DNA from 4 places in the Desulfitobacterium elongatum genome. Region 4 is predicted to be linked to each of the others. Evidence: riboswitches for the same ligand, from Rfam matches in the RefSeq annotation. Region 4 holds a riboswitch; each other region holds the start of a gene.
What was found. A riboswitch is a leader RNA that binds a small molecule or an ion and turns the genes downstream of it on or off. The one in region 4 is predicted to bind S-adenosylmethionine.

Region 1 (5,644 bases), 740 kb from region 4:
AAAATGAGTATCCATGTTTCAGATCTCTGCAATCTAGAAATATTTAAGAATGAAATCCATTTAATCGCCGGCGCAGACGGACTGGGACGTGAACTTCAATATATAACCGTATTGGAAGTTCCTGACTTTGCAGACAAAAACCTGGGTAACGGTCTGTTGGTTTTGACAACCTTTTACACTTATCGGGATAACCTTGAGCTTATTCCAGAGGTTGTTACTAAACTTGCAAAAAAGAACATCAGCGGAATTATCCTGAAAATTAACCGCTTTATCGACAAGGTTCCGAAAAGCATCATAAAGATTGCAGAAGAATATAAACTGCCCTTATTTGTAATCAGTGATAAGGATTTGCCTTTTAGAGATATTATTTCTGCCGTCACTTCAGAGATCATTAATTACCAATTCAATATAATTAAAGGGATCAATGAACAACATGAACAACTTTATCGCGCTGTTTTATGCGGCGAAAAGCTTGACTATTTCATCAAGATCATTGGAAAACATTTAGAAGGCAACTGTGCTTGTCTATCTGCCTGTTGGGAAATACTGGCGCAGTATCCCGAAACGAATACCGAACCTTTAGAAGATATAAAAGCCTTAATTCTGGGAGAAGAAATAATCAATAAAAAGAAGTTGGTTCGTAACGGCTTAGCTTATATATCAATTAAAAATTATTTTGTATTTCCATGCCTAGCTCATAACAACATCATAGGTTATTTCCTCTTGCAAAAAGACGCACAAATCAACGAACGCGAATTGTTGTTTATCCAACAGATGGTTTCATTTATATCCATCAAGTTGCTCGAAAAGCAGCTTGTCTTAGAAACTGAACAGCGCATGACCACCGCTATCATTGATGAGCTTCTGTTCCATCATTCTGATGAAGATATTGTTCGTGATCGACTACAACTTCTAGGGGTTATTCCAAACACAAACTACTATGTTCTGGTTTTGACCTCTAAGTCGAAAATAAAGCAGGAAAGCCCGTATATTTTCCGTTCAAGGCTGCAATCAATCTCTCGTTATATACAAGCTCTTTTCCCAAAAAGCTTGGTTCATTCAGTTGCAGATGGATATATGGCTTTTGTTTCTTTTCCAAGCACATCGTGTCATATGAGGGAAGACACCATGAGAAGTGTATTGGATAATTTGTCTGAACTCTCCGAAATAAAAAACCATATGTATATTGGGTGTAGTATGATTGAAACCGATTTAACCGGAATCCCTCATTGTTACGAGGCGGCAAAGCAAGCGATTCGGTTTGGAAAAGCATTTTTTCCTGATCAATCCATTCACGTTTATAGAGATTACCTCGAAATACGTATGGCTTCCCACATGCTCAATACCGATGAGCATACATTCTTAAAGCGAAATGTAATTCTTCCTCTAGAAAATTATGATAAAAAGTATCAAACAGAGCTTTTTCTTACCTTGGAAAAGTGTCTTACCATTGGTACATTGGAAAAAGCTGCTGCTGATCTGCATATTCATCCCAGCACATTACGTTATCGTCTTCAAAAGATAGCAGACTTGACAAATATTGATTACTTTACAACGCAGGGGAAATACATATTAAACACCGCATATATCCTCGCTAAACTTGGGTCATATTAGAACAAAAACCGGAGCTTCCATAATTGGAACCTCCGGTTTTTGTAGAGAAACTTTAGTTTTGAGATCAGCCAGACTCCCGACATCCGCTCTGAAGAAGACGCCTGAGTCCATCTATATCCAGCTCATCAAACCGTTTGAATCACCTCTGCCTGCGGCGTACCCGTCTTCGCATTACGGACATTATGAGCTAATTTGACAAAAAAGTTTTGCATCTTTAGACGGGCCACAACATGAAACGATGTCCCGTCCCCTTATTACGTGTTCCCCTTCCTCTCTGCAAGGTATCACTTGGAAGATATCTATTTTAAAGAAATCTATTGACATTACTTCTGTTATGTAATAGTATAAATCCAATCAATAGCTAAGTGTAAATAGTCGTATAGGAATACTTAGTATTATTTTACAACTAAATATAGAGTTATCCTTATTCAGAGTGACCGAGGGACTGGCCCTATGACGTCCGGCAACCCCCTATTTGGGAAGGTGCTAAATCCTGCAGAATGACTAACATTCTGAAAGATAAGTCGAAACAGAGATATTTTCGATGTCCCTTTCAGTTTGAAAGGGACATTTTTTAAACTACTGATAAAAAGGAGGGAATGATATGATTGAAATTCGTAATCTCTCAAAGGTTTATGATACAAAGAATGGAACAGTAAAGGGAGTCGATAATGTGTCCTTGACTGTTCAAGAAGGTGAAGTTTTTGGAATCGTTGGTTACTCAGGCGCTGGAAAAAGTTCATTGATTCGCTGTATTAACCTGTTAGAAAGGCCAACCTCAGGGAGCATTTTCGTTAACGGGAAGGATCTTACTTCCTTAAACAGTGAAGACCTACGCCGTGCACGCTTAAAAATAGGGATGATTTTTCAGCATTTCTATTTGATCAGTCAAAAAACGGTGTTTGAGAACGTAGCATTTTCCCTTAAAGCTGCTAAAGTACCGACAGTGAAAATTAAAGAGAGAGTTGAAGAACTCCTCGAAATGGTCGGTCTAGCCGACAAAAGAGATGTCTATCCTTCACAGCTGAGCGGAGGACAAAAACAAAGGGTAGGTATCGCTCGTGCCCTTGCTAATAATCCCACTGTACTTTTATGTGATGAAGCCACTTCAGCCCTAGACCCGACGACGACAAAATCAATCCTAAATTTATTAAAAAAGATTAATACAGAGCTTAATATAACGATTGTTTTGATCACTCATGAAATGAACGTTGTGAAGGAAATTTGCGACCGAATGGCAATCATGCAAGACGGAAAAGTTATCGAAGAAGGCTCTGTCTATGATATATTTGCAAACCCGAAAGCCGAACTCACCAAAGAATTCATAGCGAGTGTTGTTTCCTTCGAAATCCCAGAGGTTATCTTAGAGAGCTGCAAAGGACCAATTATCAAGGTGACCTTCAAGGGAGAGGTCGCTGGAGAGGGTGTCATTTCCGATACGCTCCAGAAATTTAACGTTCACGGTAATTTCCTCCATGGTTCCATTGAATATATTCAAGAATTGCCGCTTGGCATCTTTATTATGGAACTAAACGGGCAAAAGGAAGAAATCGCAAAGGCCCTACAGTATATCGAAAGCAGGGCAGTACAAGTGGAGGTGTTACAAAATGGGCTTTGAATTTAATCATTTTGTAGAACTTATCCCTGAAATCAATTCAGCGTTTATTCAAACCATCTATATGATTTCCATCTCCTTGGTTGTCGCGATTTTAATTGGCTTGCCCATCGGAATCTTCTTATATATCACTGACAAAGGCTTGTTCTTGGAAAATCGGGTGCTTCAAAATGTTTTAGGATTTGTCGTTAATTTGGTACGATCGATTCCGTTCATCATTTTACTTGTCGCACTCATTCCCTTGACAGACTTTCTAGTGGGTACGACCATCGGCCCTACTGCAGCAAGTGTTTCCCTTTCTGTTGCTGCAATTCCATTTTTTGCACGTATCGTGGAAACGGCTTTACGTGAGATTGATAAAGGAGTCATTGAGGCTGCGATAGCCGCTGGTGCAACTCCCTGGATGATCATCAAGGAAGTGCTGCTCCTCGAAGCTAGATCCGGAATTATTTCTGGTGTTACCTTAACACTCATTAGTTTGATTGGTTTTTCGGCCATGGCCGGTACAGTTGGCGGTGGCGGAATAGGTGATTTGGCCATTCGCTTCGGCTATTATCGCTATGACAACACTATCATGATTTCAACCGTTTTGATTTTAGTTATTTTAGTTCAGCTTATCCAATTTGCTGGTGATTTTATTGCCAAAGTTGTAGATAAAAGAAAATAAGAAGAAAGAGGGAAGATAAGATGAGAAAATGGTTAACCGTATTGACTTTACTTTTAGTGGTAGGAGTTTTAACCGCTTGCGGCAGTAGCAAAAGTGGTGGACAAACGGCAAGCACAACATCCAAAGAAATCAAATTTGGTGCTACTGCTGGTCCTTACAGTGACATGGTGACAAAAGCCATTAAACCTGGTTTAGAAAAATTGGGCTATACCGTAAAAGTTGTTGAGTTCAGCGATTACATCCAACCCAATAAAGCATTGAATAATGGCGATATTCAAGCCAATCTATTCCAGCACACAATTTACATGGAAAACTTTGAAAAAGAGAATAAGATGGATTTAACGGCCTTGATCTCCGTTCCAACAGCACCCATGGGCATTTATTCAAAGACCTATAAATCACTCGATGAAGTTAAAACGGGAGCAACTGTTAGTATTCCTAATGACCCTACCAATGCTGCCCGTGCTTTTAATACTCTACAAGATAAAGGGATAATTAAAGTAAATAAAGATGCGAATCCACTAAAGGTTTCAGAGAAAGATATCGTTGAAAATCCAAAGAAATTAGTATTCAAACCGCTTGAATCCGGTCAACTTCCTCGTTCTGTGGACAGCGTAGATCTAGCAGCCGTACCTGGAAACTTTGCACTTGCTGCTAAAATGAACTTGCTTGATGCCTTAGCCCTTGAAAATATGCTTGATCCTTATCGTAATATTGTCGCTGTAACAGCTAGCAATGAAGGTTCACAAATTGCTAAAGATATAAAAGCCGTTATCGAATCTCCAGAATTTGTGAAAGTCATTGATACAGAATTTAAAGGTTTCGGAAAACCAAGCTGGATGAAAAAATAAGACTTAATAAAGACTAATTTGGGCAGTCTTCCCTAACCTGTTGTTTAGATTGGGGAATACTGCCCGTTTTCTAAGATATAGAGAACTTTCTTCAGGTGGAGTTTTGATTCCATCCTTATCGGGAAAATCTTAGCTAAGGAATGAGTGATAACTATGGAAAGCTTTTCAGTACATGGAGCACCAAGTGAATACATTTTAAATGAAGGTATTTTAGAACACCTAGAATCTAAGCTATTGGATCGAGGATTTGAAAAAGTCCTCGTGGTTCATGGGGAAAAGTCCTGGCAGGCGGCAAAGACATTTTGGCCAGAGTTCAGCAAGATTAAATCTGAAGACTACACGTATGGTGGCGATTGCTCTATCACTGAAATTGAAACGGTAAAAGAAATCATCAATAGAAATTCCTATGATGCACTCATCGCGGTAGGTGGTGGAAAAGTACTCGATCTAGTAAAAGCAGCAAGCCATTTGGCACATAAGGCCTTTGTCCTCGTTCCTACACTCGCCTCTAATTGTTCTCCCTGGACGCCACTTAGTGTCATTTACGATGAATCTGGAGCCTTTATTCGTTATGACATTTTTCCAGAAAGCGCTAGTCTCGTATTAATCGAGCCTAGAATTCTAGTCAATGCGCCGATTAACCTGCTTACCGCCGGTATCGGTGATACACTTGCAAAATGGTATGAAGCAGATGTCCAAATATCAATTATTGATAACAAACCTGTGCCTTTACAAATTTCCCACTATGCTGCTAGACAATGTAAAGATATATTACTTCAACATTCAGAAGGGGCAATAAAAGCAGCTGAAACAGGCATTCTAAACGATGACTTCGTTAAAGTTGTTGAGACTATTATCGTTCTTGGTGGAATGGTAGGCGGATTTGGTGATCATTAT
Region 2 (5,644 bases), 1.4 Mb from region 4:
TTCTCAGTCGGACCTCGTACCATCGAATAGGTCATTCTCATAAAATACTCCTTTTTTAAAAATTTATTGTTAAAATGTATCAAACTGGATATCTAGGGAAAAACAAAACCCACCCCATCATTGGGGCGGGAATTCCGCGGTGCCACCCAAGTTTTAACCGATTAAAGGTACATGAAAACAGACGCTTAAAAATATAAAAACCCCTCATCCCAATTAGGGACGAGAGGTTATTCCCGCGTTGCCACCCATGTTGCCAAATCGGCCAACTTATGTCCGCGCTATCGGGCGGAACCCGTCACAATTCATCATTGGCCACTCCAGGATGGAATCCTTTAGCTTCGTAGACTGACTTGCACCAACCGTCAGCTCTCTAAACTATTGAGCTTGGGACTTCCCTTCATCGTGTTAAGTATTTTTCTAGGTTATTTAGATTCTAATCTATAACAGGTCATCCTGTCAAGACTATTTTTGGCGAGTAACTCAATTTGTTTGAGCTCGCTAATTAAGTTATCATGTTTTTATCTTTTAGTATTTTTTTATATTTAGCATCTAGATGTTTTAACTTTTTTGAAAAAGACTCAAAGTCAGAAATATAAAAAAGCCTTAGAGCTTTAACCTCCAAGGCTTTTTACGTTGTACTTTATCACATTAAATTAGGCTGCTTGCTTCTTATTACCAGTTTGTAGTAATTTTTGATTTTTCTTAAAACTAAGGTATCCGCTTACGCCAATCATTTCAGCATATTTTGCGAATTTCATTACTGCTAAGTCTGTCCAAACATAACCGAAATTATTATAGGATCCGGAAGCAAAGAACTGGAGATTCATGAATAACGCTACTAAACCACCCCAGAATACTTTAAAGCCTAGAATCATGACTAAACCAATTCCAATTTCACAAGCAACAACCATGACATCAGTAAGTGCAGGCATCATATTTACGAAGAAAATATTAGCAACCCAACCATACCAATGGGTGATACCCAGTGGATCAGGATGGCCGGCAGCCGCTAGATTATTAACCATTCCTTTAATTAAACCAATCGAATTGAGTTTTCCATCAGAAAGCCATGTTGTAGCTTTGCCTATTCCTGCTTCAACCCAAGCATACCCAAAAATCACTCTTGCTACTGTAAAGACAATCACTAATAGTGCTGTTTTCCAATCCTTCATCTCTGCTTTTAAAGCATCAAAATAAGATGTCATAATATAATTCCTCCCAATATAGTGTACTGAAAATAAGAAAACCCAAATTAAAAGACAAATTATAAGAGCACTTGACTAAGATAATGGGCCCTCAAATATCCCTCCTTTAAAATTTTAACATCTAGTTGTCTCATTATTTAATAACAGGACGTTGAGACAACATTTCGATAACATTATTTTTCATTGCAATAAGCATGCCAACACGAAAGCCCGATAAATACGCGCTTATTATATCGAAATTTGTAAACTAGTTAACGTTAGAATGTTAACTCGTTGTAAACCAGTTAACATAAGGCCGGGATTTATGTTAACACCTTAAAAAGCGTTAACTATTTTAACGTTTAGCAAAATCATATTATATTTACTCTCTTATTCCTCTTCCAAAATGTTTAAAGCCAGTATCACTCTTAAAAGAGAGTTACTGGCTCATAGTTTTCCTCAGTATTATTTACTTCCCCGCTTCTAGGTTTCCCTCTAGACCTATTTCAGCCGCGACGTTCTGCATGCCTTTGATGGTTTGCTCGATAACATAATCCAAGTCCATCTTTAGCCTTTCTGCACCGTCTTCTATGACTTCACGGCTGACTCCCTCAGCGAAGCTCTTCTGCTTCCATTTCTTTTTTACGGATTTTACAGTTAAGTCAAAAAGGCTTTTACTGGGTCTAAGAAGTGCCGTGGCAGAAATAAGACCTGTCAGTTCGTCAATGGTATAAAGCACCTTTTCAACATTTTCGATGGGTTCCACTTCGTTGACAAGTTTGTAACCATGGCTTTCTATGGCCCGAATATACTCTTCAGGTAAATGCCTTGGCTCGAGTATTTCCCTCGTTTTGTGACAATGCTGTTCAGGGTACATCTCAAAATCGATATCATGTAATAGTCCAATGATGCCCCATTTTTCAGTATCTTCATTATAGAGGGAGGCAAATTGGCGCATGACAGCTTCCACTGTTATGGCATGTCTTAAAAGAGTCTCACTCTTGACATATTCGCTTAGAAGTTGCCATGCGGCTTCCCGATCGTGTTCATAATCTGGCATTGAAATTCCTTCTTTCTCAATCTATTTTTAATCCTTTGAAATTTGATTGCTCTGGCTAAGATCACATTCCTCAATTTCGTGTTTTTATTTAATCAAGTTCATTAAGATTATAGGGAGTTTCCTGATAGACATAGTAATTGAGCCAGTTTGCAAAGAGCAAATTGGAGTGACTCCTCCACTTAACGATCGGTGGTTGTTTCGGATCATCCCCCGGATAATAGTTTTGAGGGATGTTGATAGGAAGACCTCCTGCTATATCTCGGTCGTACTCAGATTTCAAGGTCAGGGGATCATATTCTGAATGGCCTGTCACAAAAATTTGCCGACCACCTTTTGTGCCCACTATATAGACGCCAGACCCCTCGGATTCAGAGAGAATCTCTAGCTCAGCAACCTTTTCGATATCTTCCCTTCTTACTTCCGTATGCCTGGAATGGGGGACATAGAAAATATCGTCAAACCCTCTGAAGAGCCTAACATTCTTTCTGTTAATGGTATGGGGAAAAACGCCAAACATCTTGGCAGGAAGTGAATACTTTGGAACACTAAATTGATGGTACAATCCAGCTTGTGCTCCCCAGCAGATGTACAGGGTCGAATAAACATGATGTTGGCTCCAGTCCATGATCTTCACTAACTCCGGCCAGAAATCAACCTCTTCAAAATCCATCTGCTCGATTGGCGCTCCAGTGACAATCATTCCGTCAAATTTCTTATCCTTAATGTTCTCAAAGGTATCATAGAATTTGACCAGATATTCTTCTGGAGTATTCTTGGAACGATGCGTTTCGGGATAAAGTAAGGTGATATCGACTTGTAACGGTGAATTGCTTAGAAGCCTCAATATTTGTGTTTCCGTGATAATTTTATTGGGCATGAGATTGAGAATCAGGATACTCAGTGGTCTAATATCCTGATGTGAAGCCCTTCCCTCATTCATGACAAAAATATCTTCATTATTTAATATTTCAGCAGCTGGTAAACCATCGGGTATGTTGATAGGCAAAGTGACTCTCCCCTTTCAAAACAAAAATCCTCATTCATACGAAAGAGGATTAATTTACACCATTTCCTCTCTCATCTATCAATGTATCCATTGCAGGAATTGGCACCGTTGTATTTTAAAAATACCGGTTGCCGGGTTTCATCGGGCCAGCCCCTCCACCACTCTTGATAAGAAGTTGATTCTATTCAATTATCGATATTAAAGAAAATAGCCATTGCTACTATATTATTACATTCTTTCATTTAAGTCAATCTGTCCTATAACAAAAGCAAAAACCGGACTCTTGACCCTTTCCCCTATCATTCGTTTGTGGCAACTGTTCGCTATGAAACAAATAAATCTCTACATATTATTACAGCACTTGGGACATCTATCTAAGACAAGGCATATTATGTACTATCTAACGAAGGGAGGTTGAAAGTATGGCAGTGGGGTTAGATGGAGTTATGCGTCATGGTGAGAAATTAGAAGGTATCGCAATCGTAGTTGTAATCATTCTTCTGCTTATTGCGATGGGAATTGCATTCTAAAAGAGTTCTAATCTGATGTGAGAGGAGGAGATCAATTTGTACGGCATGGGTTATGGTGGCGGATGTTGCAACCCAATTGTTATGGGCGGAGGTCAATGTGTTGGCGCAGCTATTATTGCCATTGCTATTTTGATCCTTATCGCCCTCGGCGTAATCTTCTAAATTAAGGATGCTTGGGCATCAATCTGAATAAGAGAAAGGAGATTGAGGTATGTTTGGTTTTAGGCGTTTTGGATTCTTTCCGTTTTTTTTCCCGTTTTTTCCCTTCTTTTTCCCATTTTTCTTCTTTGGTCACCGTCGGAGATTCTAACAACGAAAGGCCGGATATCCCGGCCTTTTTCTTTGCTATAACTCCTTTATATACGCAGTGCTGCCAAGTCAAACTTTGGTACGATTCCCTCTTGCATGGCCCGACTCAAGAGTGCAGTAATAGCCTCATATCCTTTTTCGCCTAAATCCTCGGAATACTCATTCACGTAAAGATTGATATGAGCGTTTGCCACTTCACTGGACAACTCTTGGGCGTGTTGTAGCACGTACTCCCGGGACTCCTGCGGATGGGCCCACGCATATTTAACTGATGCTCTGATCCATCCGGAGATAGCATCCAAATCCAAGGACCGACGAGCAATAATCGCTCCCAGTGGAATCGGTAAACCGGCATCTGACTCCCACCAGCTCCCTAAATCAGCCAAGAGCTTTAGACCATACTCAGGGTATGTAAAGCGTGCCTCATGAATGACTAGTCCTGCGTCAATTGCCCCATCGCGTACCGCAGGCATAATCTCGTCGAAGGGCATAACAACAATTTCACCTATGCCCCCTGGAACTTGCTGAGCTGCCCATAGCCTAAACAGTAAGTAGGCGGTGGATCGTTCACTGGGCACAGCTACACGTCGTCCCTTCAAGCCCGCTGGTCCCTTATCAGCAGCGCTTTCGTCTGAGGTCAGTACCAGTGGCCCACATCCTCTCCCCAAGGCGCCACCGCAAGGTAACAAAGCATATTCAGACAACACCCAGGGCAGTGCAGCGTACGAAATTTTTACCACGTCCGGGCCTTTTGAGCTGGCTGCCAAACTATTTGTTATATCTATATCTGCGTAAGTTACATCAAGTTTCGGTGCATCAGGAATGAGTCCGTGGACCCATGCGTGAAAAATGAACGTGTCGTTAGGACAAGGTGAAAAGGCAATTTTCATAGTAACTCCTCCAATACTGTATAAGCTTTTTCCAAAACATCGAATGCTTCTTTAATTCTCCAGGCGCTCCGATCCCTTGGCCCGACCTGGTTCGAGATAGCGCGGATTTCCAAGGCAGGTACTCCGAAAATCTGAGCAGCTAGAGCAACGCCGTACCCCTCCATCCCCTCGGCAGCAGCACCTGGCACGCGTCTACACATTTCTTCAGCACTCTCCGCTGTTCCAGTCACCGTAGATACTGTGATTATCGGACCGACGCTAACCGGGAGCTTTGCGGCACGCAAAGCCTCCGTCACCTGATCGACTAAGCTAGACTCTACTTCAACTTTGGTGGAGCCAAATTCTAATTCATCCAAAGACCTAAATCCTTCCGGCGTCTCTGCTCCGAGATCTGCCGAAACAATCTCATTGGCTAACACAAGGGAACCGACCTCAGCCCTGCCAATAAAACCCCCACCGATACCAGTACTTATAACCAACTCGTATTTAGTCGTCGCTAATACCTTCGCTGTATTCGCTGCAGCTGCCACGGGACCAACTCCTGCTAGCAAGACATCACACTTTTGATTAATCTGCAGTCTATCTAGTCCGCGTAATACTGCCTCCCTTTCTCCTGACACAGCCGTCATGATGAGAATACGTTTTTTATTGGCAACCCTAGTATT
Region 3 (5,644 bases), 200 kb from region 4:
TTCAATGCTCCCTCGTTCTTTCCAAGATGAGGTTCTAAATAGTCTACTGCAGCTCTCATGACTTCGGCACTCTGCAAGACTTCTGCAACGATAAGCTGATTTCCGTTAAAAAGCTTTCCGACCTCATCCATTCCGGCCATTAAAGGCCCATTTATGAGCTCAAGTGCAGAATATAGTTTAAGTCCTTCTTCTAAATCAGAGATTAAGCCGTCCTTCGACCCTTCGACGATATATTGAGCTAAACGTTCTTCTACAGATAGAATCTTACCCGGATCCTTAGACGTCACACTATTTTTATTCCGATAGAACTCAGCAAAACGTGCAACACTTTCATCATTCGTATTAAATAAAAGTTCTTCGGAAAGTTGTCGTTCGGTTTCAGGGATGGACGCATACCGCTGAAGCTTCTCCGCATTCACGAGGGCATAATCCAAGCCTGCCTTTGTCGCATGATACAAAAAGACGGCATTCAAGACTTCCCTCCCGGCTGCTGGTAAGCCAAAGGAAACATTGCTAACTCCTAGAATAGTTTTGCACTCAGGGAACTCCTGCTTAATGAGCCGAATTCCTTCAATCGTCTCTTTAGCCGAACCCAGGTAGGTTTCGTCTCCTGTCGCAACAGGGAAGGTAAGTGTGTCAAAAATGATATCTTGTGTTGAGGCACCATATTCGGTCATCAATCCATAAACCCTTTTGGCAATCTCTAGCTTTCTTTCTCGGGTTAGGGCCATCCCTTTTTCATCAATCGTCCCGACAACGATAGCAGCCCCGTATCTTTTCAGAAGAGGAATAACTTCCTCGAATCGCGTTAACCCATCCTCCAGGTTAATGGAGTTAATCAGCGTTTTTCCTTGTGAGAATTTAAGTCCTAGTTCCATGACCTTCGGGTCTGTTGAGTCAATCATGAGAGGAGCCTTAACCTTTTTTACAACATAGGGTAAAAACTCGCACATATCTGTGTATTCGTCTCGATCCGGGTTCGCCAAACAAACATCGATGACTTGGGCTCCTTTCTTGGCTTGTGCTCGAGCAATCTCAGAAGCTTCATCATAGCGACCTTCCGCAATCAGATCTCGAAACTTCTTCGAACCAATGACGTTTGTCCGTTCACCCACGATAAGCGGACGATTCTCCTCTTCGACATAGACGGGTTCAAGCCCAGATACAGCACTCACCGTCCGCTGTGAAAGTGGACGAGGAGCATAATCCTTAAGCACCGCAGCCATGGCCCGGACATGTTCGGGGGTCGTTCCACAGCAACCTCCAGCCACATTGAGCCAGCCGCGCTCCGCGAAGCCAGCCATTTTCCGAGCAAGCCCTTCCGGTTCTTCATGATAATGCCCATCTTCATCCGGCAACCCGGCGTTAGGATAGCAGCTTACCCCACAGCTTGCTAATTGAGAAAGCGAACGGATGTGGTCACGCATAAATTCTGCTCCAGTTGCGCAATTAAGACCCACAGTAATCGGATCCAGATGTTCAATAGAAATATAGAAGGCTTCAATATTTTGTCCTGCAAGAGTCGTCCCCATAGGTTCGATCGTTCCCGAAATCATAATCGGAATTTTATGACCCAAGTCAGAAAAAGCCTTTTGAATTCCAACTCCGGCCGCTTTTACATTAAGTGTATCCTGGGCCGTCTCGACAATGAGGACATCCACTCCACCCTCAATCAAGGCTTTCGCCTGACGGCAATAGGCCTCACTTAAACCATCAAACGTTACTCCAGCGGTCAAGGATAGGCTCTTCGTCGTTGGACCCATAGAACCAGCGACAAAGCGTGGCTTTTCCGACGTCGAATAGGAATCAGCTACTTCTCTAGCTAGTTTTGCAGCAACTCGATTAAGTTCACTATCTTTTTCTTCCAAGGCATAATCCGCGAGAACCACGGTCGTTGCCCCGAACGTATTTGTCTCGATAATATCCGCGCCCGCTTCGAGGTACTCTTCATGGATTGAGCGGATGAGCTCAGGGCGGTTAAGATTCAAGATTTCATTACAGCCTTCGTATTCATCTCCCCCGAAATCCTTCGCGGTTAGGTTCGCTCTCTGAAGCATGGTTCCCATCGCTCCATCGAGAATGAGTATTCTCTTTTCTAGTTCCTTTTCAAATAAAGATTTCATCTCATTCTTCCTCTCCATATACAAACTTGCAAAGTGCAGCTAAGCACTGTAGATAATATGTAGAATTGCAAAAGCCTCTTCCACAACAGAAGAGGCTCACAAAATCGTTTGTAATCCTCTTATCTGCCAGAAGTAACCTTCTGCAGGAATTAGCACCATACTTAAATTCTCTCAATTTAAAAGAATTTATGCTGGTTGCCGGGTTTCATCGGGCCAGTCCCTCCACCACTCCGGATAAGAGTTTTATTGAGTTAGTATCTCGAATAAAAAGTTAAACTCATAATAACAGTTCCAAAACAGTCTGTCAATAGTACAATTCTGTACTATATCACTTCTCCGACTGGGCACACCCTCCTGCTCCTTGATTCCACTCAGAGTTATCACAAGGAAATCCAGTGTTCCCAATGTGACATTCCCGAATCGGTGAAAAATCAACTATGAAATCAAAGGGGATAAGTTGCTTACCTTGTAAACTTGATACAACGACATAAAAAGAGACCGACATGGTCTCCCTTCTAATTTCCCTTTAAAATTGCACACTTACCTTTGTCCCTTTCGGGCTTGAACGAATATCAAGGGTTGCTTTATGCCTTGCAGCAATACTATAACAAATGGCCAGGCCCAAACCCGTCCCATTATCCTTTGTTGTAAAAAACGGAGTTCCAATTTTCTCTCTAATCTCACTAGGGATACCACACCCTTGGTCTTCGACCATCAGAACAACTCTTCCATGCTTTAAATAGGTAGAAATCGTAAGGACTCCATCGGCCGACATGGCTTCTAAGCCATTACGAGTAAGATTCAAAATAAGCTGGCGAAGTTCTTTCTCATCTACGTAAGAATCCGGGATATTTCCTAGCCTGATATTTACACGTTTATCTTCCATATTTGCGTGTGCATAAATGAGTGGGTAAAGAACATTGATAATCGTGTTAATATTAACTACCTTGAAATCTACGATGCGATCTCGGCTAAGTGACAAGAATTCAGAAATGATTTGATTCGCCCGATCCAGCTCCTCTATCATGAGTTGGAAGGTTTCTCTATACATAAAATTCTCCGCTTTGGCTGAAAAAACCTGCAGATACCCTCGAACTGTCGTCATAGGGTTTCGTATCTCATGTCCTATTCCCGCTGCCATTTCGCCAATTAAATTAAGCCTTTCGAGTCGTGCCATCTCCCGCTCTATATGTTTCTTCTCAGTTATATCTTGGACGACCATGAGAAAACAGGTCTGTGTTTCTATTTGAACCGCTTCTGCAGAAAGAAGTCCAATCCTCTCTTTTCCAGATTTTGTGGTCATTCTTATATCCCAATTAAGAACTACGCCATTTTCTCTCAAGCACTTTTGAATCTTTTCTTGATCCGCTTCGTCTATTAAAGATGTAAAATCTAATAATCGCGTATCTAAAATTTCACTTCGTTCATACCCTAAGGTCTCTGTGAAGGCGTCATTAACATCAAGAACAAGCATCTCTTCCAGTGATAAGATCAACATAAGAGTAGGGCTCGCCTTAAATGCTTTGACAAATAGCTCCTCAGACGATTGACGAGCGTACTCCGATTTTTTACGTTCTAGAGCACTAAAAATGACTTCCCCGACCACTTTCAGAAGTCGCAGATCCTCCTCAGAAAAGCTTTTGTTAAGCCTGCGATTAGAAACTCCAATAAAACCAACGATTTGATCTGACTGGGTGATGGGTATATTAATGAGCATCTGAGCGTCCAGATGCTTAAATACTTTCTTCATCTCATGGGCTTCAGCGGGTTGTAGTTTATCGACCTCTTCAGAATAGAAACTACCTTTTTCACTTAATTTGCTATACCACCTAGGCAAGGCCTCGACACTTAGTTCCAAGCCTGGAAAGGGTTCAACCCCCGGCGGATTCCACTCCACAACTTTCTTGTACTTTGTCCCCCCTTGATAGAACTGGTTAATAAAAATTCGATCAATTCCTAAGAATTGACCAATAACCTCGATAGCTTGCGTGATTTCGTGGTCGATCTTATCCACGGCAAGATTAATAAATCGTGTCGATATCATGGTGACTAGTCTCTCGAATTCAATACGGCGACTCAGATTCTGTTCCGCTAACTTTCGTCCACTAATATCTTGGATTTGGGCAATCTGGTAAAGTGGATTCCCTGATTTATCGCGGACTACTGAGATGCTAGCCAATCCCCATTTGATTTCACCTGATTTATGTATATATCGTTTTTCGACATGAAAACTTGAAATTTCACCTAAAATAAGTCTATTTAGATCTTCTATGCCGACGGACAGATCTTCAGGATAGGTAATATCTTTAAAACCCATTGTAAGAAACTCATGAGGTTCATAGCCATAAAACTCACAGAAATACTGGTTCACCTTAAGATAACGGCCTTCCTTAGTCAATAAGGCCATTCCAATCGCTGCGTAATCAAAAACATTTTTATAATCTTCCGGTAACTCCATGTGCATTTAATGGTTTTCCCCCTCTCTCTAGAGCAAGTATAAATCATAAACACTATAAATTTCTTCATCATCTAATTAATAAAATACATCATCTTCCAAAATTCTGCACTATTTTCTTTTCAATTTATAACTTGATTAATGTGTAATTTCTTTCTTATTACAAGACAGACATAATCCTCAAGAATTATAGTGAAAAAGATGAAAACTACTTATCTAAGTAAAGATAAGTGTTGTTTTCATCTTTTCTCATTTCTCTATGTTGAGCTTGAAACATTTTAGTTCGTGAATCTTTCATCATTAAAAACTGGTGTAATGGGGTTTAAGCTTCCAGCTTTCAGCGCTTATTTTACAATGGTTTGTCAGCTTGCCGATTTCTGATATCTCTATCTCGACTTTATCATCGACGTTTAACGATGAACCATAACCTCCGGGTGTACCCGTTAAAATAACATCTCCAGGCAATAACGTCGTGACGTGAGAAATGAAGCTCACAAGGTATTCGATCCCAAAGATCAAATCAGCAGTATTTCCCTTTTGTTTTTGCGATCCATTTAAATAGGAAGTAATCGTCAAATTATGAGCGTCAATTCCTCTGGCTATCCAAGGACCTAAGGGGAGAAATGTATCGAAGGACTTCGAGCGACCCCATAGTACGTCTGCTTTCTGCAAGTCCTTAGCCGTTATATCATTAGCAATCGTATATCCCCAGATGTATTGATGTACGTCATCTTCAGACACAAGATGTGCCTTTTTCCCTATGACAATGGCTAACTCAGCTTCAAAGGCCAAATCCTTTATCATGGGCCATTTAATAATACTGTCCTCCGGATTTGTTATGCTTGTCGAAGGTTTAATGAATAGAAGAGGCTCCACAGGCCATTTAGCTCCGGGCTCAAGAATTGTGTCTTTATAATTAAGACCAACACAGACTGCTTTCGTGGGGGTACATGGGGCTAATAGCTTCACTGAGGAAAGGTCATACTCGATTCCTGATTCTTTAAAATCCGGAAACTCTTCACCGATCAGTTCTGCCACCCTTTCCCCTTTAATTAATCCATAACAA
Region 4 (5,644 bases):
GGTATATCCCATATTTCAGGGATACTAAGAAACAAGGAGGAGAACTATGTCTGCCACACTGCTCAAAGCCAGCAAAGACGAGGCGATCTTTGAGATCAACATCGATGCAAAGACCTTTGAAAAAGCATTAATGGAAGAGTACCATAAAGCCACGGCGGCAAAAGATAAAAAATCAGCGCCCGCGTTCCTGAGTAACGAGGTGCGGTTGGGACAATATCCTGAGCTGGAGAAAATAGCAGGCAAGGCGTTAGAAAGTCTTATGCCTTCCTATTATATGAGCGCAATTAAGGAATTGGGGCTTCATCCCATCACGTTCCCAAAGGTCATGCCAAAGACTATGGCACTGGGGCAGCCCTGCATCGTCGAAGTCCGTGTTGGCCTTGAACCCGAATTCGAGCTGAAACAGTTTGAAGGGTTGGAGGCCACTTATACACCGGTTATTGTCACTGAAGACGACATGGCACAGCAGTTGGCCGGCCTGCGCAAGCAGCATGGTGCTGAAAACGATGACGCAAAACTGCTCGAAAAGCTCCCCTTTAATTCCATCGAAGCGCTAACAGAAGAGATTCGTAGCTCTTTCAAGGCGATGGCCCAAGAAAAAACGCATATCCACAAAAAAGAAGCCGTGATGAAACAACTCCTAGAAGCAAATCCCTTTACCCTTCAAGAAGAGATCATAGAGCAGCAGATCATGATCGAGATTAATCAGATCCGCATGCAGATGGGACCGCAAGTCATGGAAAACTACATGAAATCTTCTGGCCGCACAATGGACGATCTCAGAAAAGAAGTCCGCCCCCAGGCTGAAACAACGGTTAAAAAGAACCTGCTTCTCAATGCCATCGCCGAAAAGATTTCACCCGAAGTCACCGAAGAAGACATTAAAGAAGCCATCTCCAAACAACAGGGTTCTTTCATGGGACTCACTGCTGATTATGAAACACGCCGCAAGAGTATTGAGGGGATACCTGGGGCCTTAGATCAGATTAAGCATTCCATACGACTAGAAAAGGTTGCCGACTATATTGTTACCAAAGCTATCCTTTACGAAAATAAACCCACGAATATTATGAACGAACTTCCCGAGTATTTGAAATAAATCTTATAACTTAATAGGCAAACTAAAGTTTACCTCACAAGTAGTAAGGACAGCCGGATTCTGGCTGTCCATTGATTTTATCGATTACAATAAAGCTTCAAAATCATGGATCACTTGATAGATGGGGGTACTTACAGCACCTATGAAGGGATCACGGTCTGCCGCATCGTGTAATAATCGGGTATTAAAACCTTGTTGTTTCATTATAATTCTCTCGTTTTAAAGATTGCTCTAAGTCGATAATTAAATCTTCAACCCCCTCAATTCCAACCGATAAGCGCAGGAGGCGGTCATCCACCCCAAGTCGCTCGCGGACTTCCTGTGGAATATCTGCATGAGTTTGGGTGGACGGGTAAGTGATTAAGGATTCAACACCGCCAAGACTTTCGGCATAGGAAATAATCTGGAGGGATTTCAGAACCTGCGGAATTAAGGTGGCATCTGTCACTCGAAAAGAAAGCATGGCGCCAAACCCGGAGGCTTGCGCCAACTGAGTACAGTATCCAGGGTGGGTCTCGAGACCGGGGTAGTATACGTCTGTTACAGAGGGATGATTAACTAACCATTGGGCAATTTGCTTGGCGTTTTCCTCTTGAGCCTTCATGCGCAGTGCTAAAGTTTTTAGGCCTCTGATCATTAACCAAGAATCTTGGGGACCCAGTATAGCTCCTAGAGAATTTTGCAATCTCGCAAAGCGTGTGGTTAATTCCTCGCCTTTTACGACCACAAGGCCAGCAATGATGTCATTATGTCCTCCCAAATACTTCGTGCCACTGTGGATTACAATATCTGCGCCTAAGTTAAGTGGTTTTTGAAAAAACGGGGTAAGAAACGTGTTGTCCACAATATTCAAGAGTCCGTGTGAATGGGCCAGGGAAGCAATTCCATAAAGATCTGCAATCTTCATTAAGGGGTTCGTCGGAGTTTCAGAAAAAATGGCTTTTGTGTTCGGGAGAATTTGCCTTTCAATCTCTTCAAGGTTGCTGGTATCGACAAAGCTCACCTGTAGTCCGAAGCGGTTGAATACTTCGTTCAGGATGCGATAGGTTCCGCCATAAAGATCCTCTGTGACGATGAGATGATCCCCTTGGGAAAATAAGCTTAGAATGGTGGTTATGGCTCCCATGCCCGAGGAAAAAGCATAACCTTTTGTTCCTTCTTCTAAGCGAGCAATGGCATCTTCAAGCACTTGACGTGTTGGGTTGGCGGTACGGGAATAGTCAAACCCAGTACTTTCACCTAAACCTGGATGAGCAAAGGTTGATGAATTGTAGATTGGAAAGCTGATCGCCCCCTTGGGGTCTATACGATTTCCGATTTGTGCAAGTTCAGTTAAAATGTTCAATTCTATTTCCTCCTTGATAAGCTTGAAGATATAAAAACAAACCTCTCTTCAGACAGAAAAGAGGTTTGTTTTCTCTCATCTGTTAGGATTGTCATCCTACAGGAATTAGCACCATGCTTTAATCGCTGGTTGCCGAGCATCATCGGGCCAGTCCCTCCGCCACTCTGGATAAGAGCAGATATTCAGTTCAATATTTTTTCGTGTTGAGAAATGCGAGGAAAAACTCGCTTCTGATTAATTTAACCTTAGTGAAACTTCCCAAGAAAATGAAAACGACCTCAAAAAGAGGTCGTGGTTTTACTTCACGTCCTCTTATCTTCGAACAAGGTTCTCTGGAATTAGCACCTCGCATAATGCAGGTTGCCGGGCTTCATCGGGCCAGTCCCTCCGCCACTCTTGATAAGAGTTGTCAGATATTTAATTGTTGGAATCAACCAGATATCAAAATCTTATCGTATATGATAATCTAATGAGTAAGTATTTGCAACAGATATAATCGGGCATATACGGTTGTTTGAGATAAATATAATTGAATATCTTTGTTTTTCTTGATAGGATTATATAGGAGGATTAATTTCCAAGTTGTGGTTTATAGAGATCAGATAATCATATACAATTACAGAAGATCCACAAGTGCAGATGCCTTGAAAGGATTCAGTAAATAATCTATAATCCAAGTATTAAGATTGGAATAGTCGGAGGACATTTCGATACATTCGGAGGGGTTAAGTATGGAATCTAAACTGAATCATTTAAAACAAATCATACGTGAAATGGAATCGGTCATCGTAGCTTTTTCTGGCGGAGTTGACAGCACCTTTCTTTTAAAGGTTGCACATGAAGTCTTAGGTGAAAGATGCCTCGCTATTATTGGCTCATCTGAAACTATGCCTACATCAGACTACACTACCGCTATGAATCAGGTTAAGGTCATCGGGGCTAAACATCAAGTCATAAAGACTGAGGAATTAGCGAAGGCGGAGTTTGTTTCTAATCCCAAAAATCGCTGTTTTCATTGCAAAAACGAATTGTTTTCAAAGCTTCTAAGTATCGCTCGAGAAAAGGAGATTCAATGGGTAGTCGATGGAAGTAATGCGGATGATTTAAAAGATTATCGACCGGGAATGCAGGCTGCTAGAGCATTGGGTGTCCGAAGTCCGTTACAGGAAGCGGGCTTAAGTAAAGATGAAATTCGTCTGCTTTCAAAGGAAATGGGGCTCTCAACATGGGACAAACCCTCAAGTCCCTGCCTCTCCTCACGTTTCCCTTATGGCGAGGAAATAACAATCGAAAAACTACAGCGTGTCGAAAAGGCAGAGACATACTTAAATGAGCTAGGGTTCAGAAATTTGAGAGTTAGACATCATCAGGACATAGCACGTTTGGAAGTTCCCAAAGCAGATTTTTCTAAGCTCATAGAAGCCGATTCTGAGGCCCTTGTAGGGAAGCTCAAAGAGCTTGGATTCACTTACGTTACGCTTGATCTAGAAGGTTTTCGGAGTGGTAGCTTAAACCAAAGCCTTTAATTTAATAACAGATAAGTGATGATTATTAGCCCAATAGTCACCGTGCCAGCTATAAGATAAAGAAAGGTTTTACTCATCAGTTTTGGAGTAAACCTTTCTTTTTTTGTCTCACTATCTTTCATACTGACACTTCCCTTCCAAGTTTACCCTACTAGAAATTGACGGCGAATTGACACTATATTTAATTGCAAGAAACATACCAAAAGGATATTATTGACTTATTCAGAGATTTGCTGTGAATTTAACAGGATTATAGAGTTATTAAGTGTAGGTTGCAGGTTCTTATGTAAGAATAACTGTAGGAAAACCTACAATCTTGCCTCATTTCGTACATTTGTCCGATGACTAATCGCCACTAAGACTCCCGCTTCTTAAGAGGGAGATAAGTGGCGCTAAATCCTGGATAAGTGATTCTTAGCTTCAGATGGAGTAAGTATTCCTCTTAGGCAAACTCCATCTGAAGCTAAGAATCACTTGATATGAAAGGTACGTGGAGATATATGAAGAGAATTCTTATAGCTGATGATGAAGCGAATATGAGATGGGCCTTGGACAAGGCGCTTTCGGAAGTAGGTTATGAGGTAATAACTGCTGAAAATGGGCAGGAGGCACTTAATTCTATCCAAGAAGATCGTCCTGATTTGATTTTGCTCGATTTAAAAATGCCGAAGATGGATGGAATTGAAGTTTTAAGAGAAGTCAAAACCATAGTTCCAGAGCTACAGGTTATTATGATGACCGCCCATGGAAGTACGGCCACGGCTGTTGAGGCTATGAAACTTGGAGCTTATGACTATATCATGAAGCCTTTTGATATCGATGAACTGCTTATGGCAGTCGACAAGGCCTTTGAACTGAGGACACTGCGACAACAAGTGAACTATCTGAAGCAGGAAGTCACTGAGCAACATGGATGGGAGCAAATGGTAGGGCGCAGTGCTCCCATGAAATCCGTGTTAAACTTGGTGGAAAGAGTTGCTCCGACCTCGGCGACTGTCCTTCTCCAAGGGGAGTCGGGTACGGGCAAAGAACTCGTCGCACATGCTATATATTCATCTAGCACTCGCCGGGAAGGCCCCTTAATCCGGGTGAATTGTGCCGCCCTTCCTGAGTCACTTATGGAGAGCGAACTGTTTGGACATGAGAAAGGAGCTTTTACAGGAGCACATGCCCGTAAAGCAGGGCGTTTTGAGTTAGCTGATGGTGGCACGCTCTTCCTAGATGAAATCGGTGAGCTCTCTCCTGGGGTGCAGGCCAAGATGTTAAGAGTACTCCAAGAACGTACGTTTGAAAGGGTTGGCGGAGTAAAGACACTTAAGGTGGATGTTCGAATTATCGCGGCAACGAATAAAGATCTTTTGACAGAAACTAAGGAGGGGCGCTTCCGCGAAGATTTATACTATCGTCTGAGCGTATTCCCAATTAACCTTCCTCCTTTAAGGGAAAGGATAGAAGATATTCCGCTTTTAGTTCAGCATTTTCTTCAGAAGTTAAGTCCCACAGGGACGCTGAAAAAATTTAGCGATGAGGTCATAGAGAGGTTTATTTGCTACGAATGGCCCGGGAATGTCCGTGAACTTCAAAATATTGTGGAGCGAATGGTTATTATTTGCCCAGATCAAGAGATTGGAGTAGAGTGGGTACCTGATTTGCTAAGGCAAGAGAAGCGTGGAG

Region 1: another riboswitch for S-adenosylmethionine. It lies ahead of ACZ42W_RS20860 (methionine ABC transporter ATP-binding protein); the one in region 4 lies ahead of ACZ42W_RS17495 (PLP-dependent transferase).
Region 2: another riboswitch for S-adenosylmethionine. It lies ahead of metA (homoserine O-acetyltransferase MetA); the one in region 4 lies ahead of ACZ42W_RS17495 (PLP-dependent transferase).
Region 3: another riboswitch for S-adenosylmethionine. It lies ahead of metH (methionine synthase); the one in region 4 lies ahead of ACZ42W_RS17495 (PLP-dependent transferase).

The regions. Positions count from the first base shown of each region.
Region 1 is NZ_AP038772.1:4,433,942-4,439,585, forward strand. Features, by position in the region: gene ACZ42W_RS20855 (PucR family transcriptional regulator) at 4-1,614, shown strand; SAM riboswitch class I at 2,036-2,140, shown strand; gene ACZ42W_RS20860 (methionine ABC transporter ATP-binding protein) at 2,219-3,232, shown strand; gene ACZ42W_RS20865 (methionine ABC transporter permease) at 3,222-3,896, shown strand; gene ACZ42W_RS20870 (MetQ/NlpA family ABC transporter substrate-binding protein) at 3,917-4,747, shown strand; gene ACZ42W_RS20875 (iron-containing alcohol dehydrogenase family protein) at 4,901-5,644, shown strand, end outside.
Region 2 is NZ_AP038772.1:323,272-328,915, reverse strand. Features, by position in the region: gene ACZ42W_RS01510 (DoxX family protein) at 654-1,205, opposite strand; gene ACZ42W_RS01505 (HDIG domain-containing metalloprotein) at 1,654-2,244, opposite strand; gene metA (homoserine O-acetyltransferase MetA) at 2,333-3,250, opposite strand; SAM riboswitch class I at 3,319-3,424, opposite strand; gene ACZ42W_RS01495 (hypothetical protein) at 3,817-3,942, shown strand; gene ACZ42W_RS01490 (1,4-dihydroxy-6-naphthoate synthase) at 4,137-4,979, opposite strand; gene ACZ42W_RS01485 (futalosine hydrolase) at 4,976-5,644, opposite strand, start outside.
Region 3 is NZ_AP038772.1:3,889,265-3,894,908, forward strand. Features, by position in the region: gene metH (methionine synthase) at 1-2,123, opposite strand, end outside; SAM riboswitch class I at 2,240-2,364, opposite strand; gene ACZ42W_RS18440 (hypothetical protein) at 2,452-2,628, opposite strand; gene ACZ42W_RS18445 (PAS domain S-box protein) at 2,650-4,587, opposite strand; gene ACZ42W_RS18450 (fumarylacetoacetate hydrolase family protein) at 4,879-5,644, opposite strand, start outside.
Region 4 is NZ_AP038772.1:3,690,927-3,696,570, reverse strand. Features, by position in the region: gene ACZ42W_RS17500 (trigger factor) at 47-1,099, shown strand; gene ACZ42W_RS17495 (PLP-dependent transferase) at 1,284-2,450, opposite strand; SAM riboswitch class I at 2,517-2,619, opposite strand; SAM riboswitch class I at 2,754-2,850, opposite strand; gene larE (ATP-dependent sacrificial sulfur transferase LarE) at 3,176-3,970, shown strand; gene ACZ42W_RS17485 (sigma-54-dependent transcriptional regulator) at 4,471-5,644, shown strand, end outside.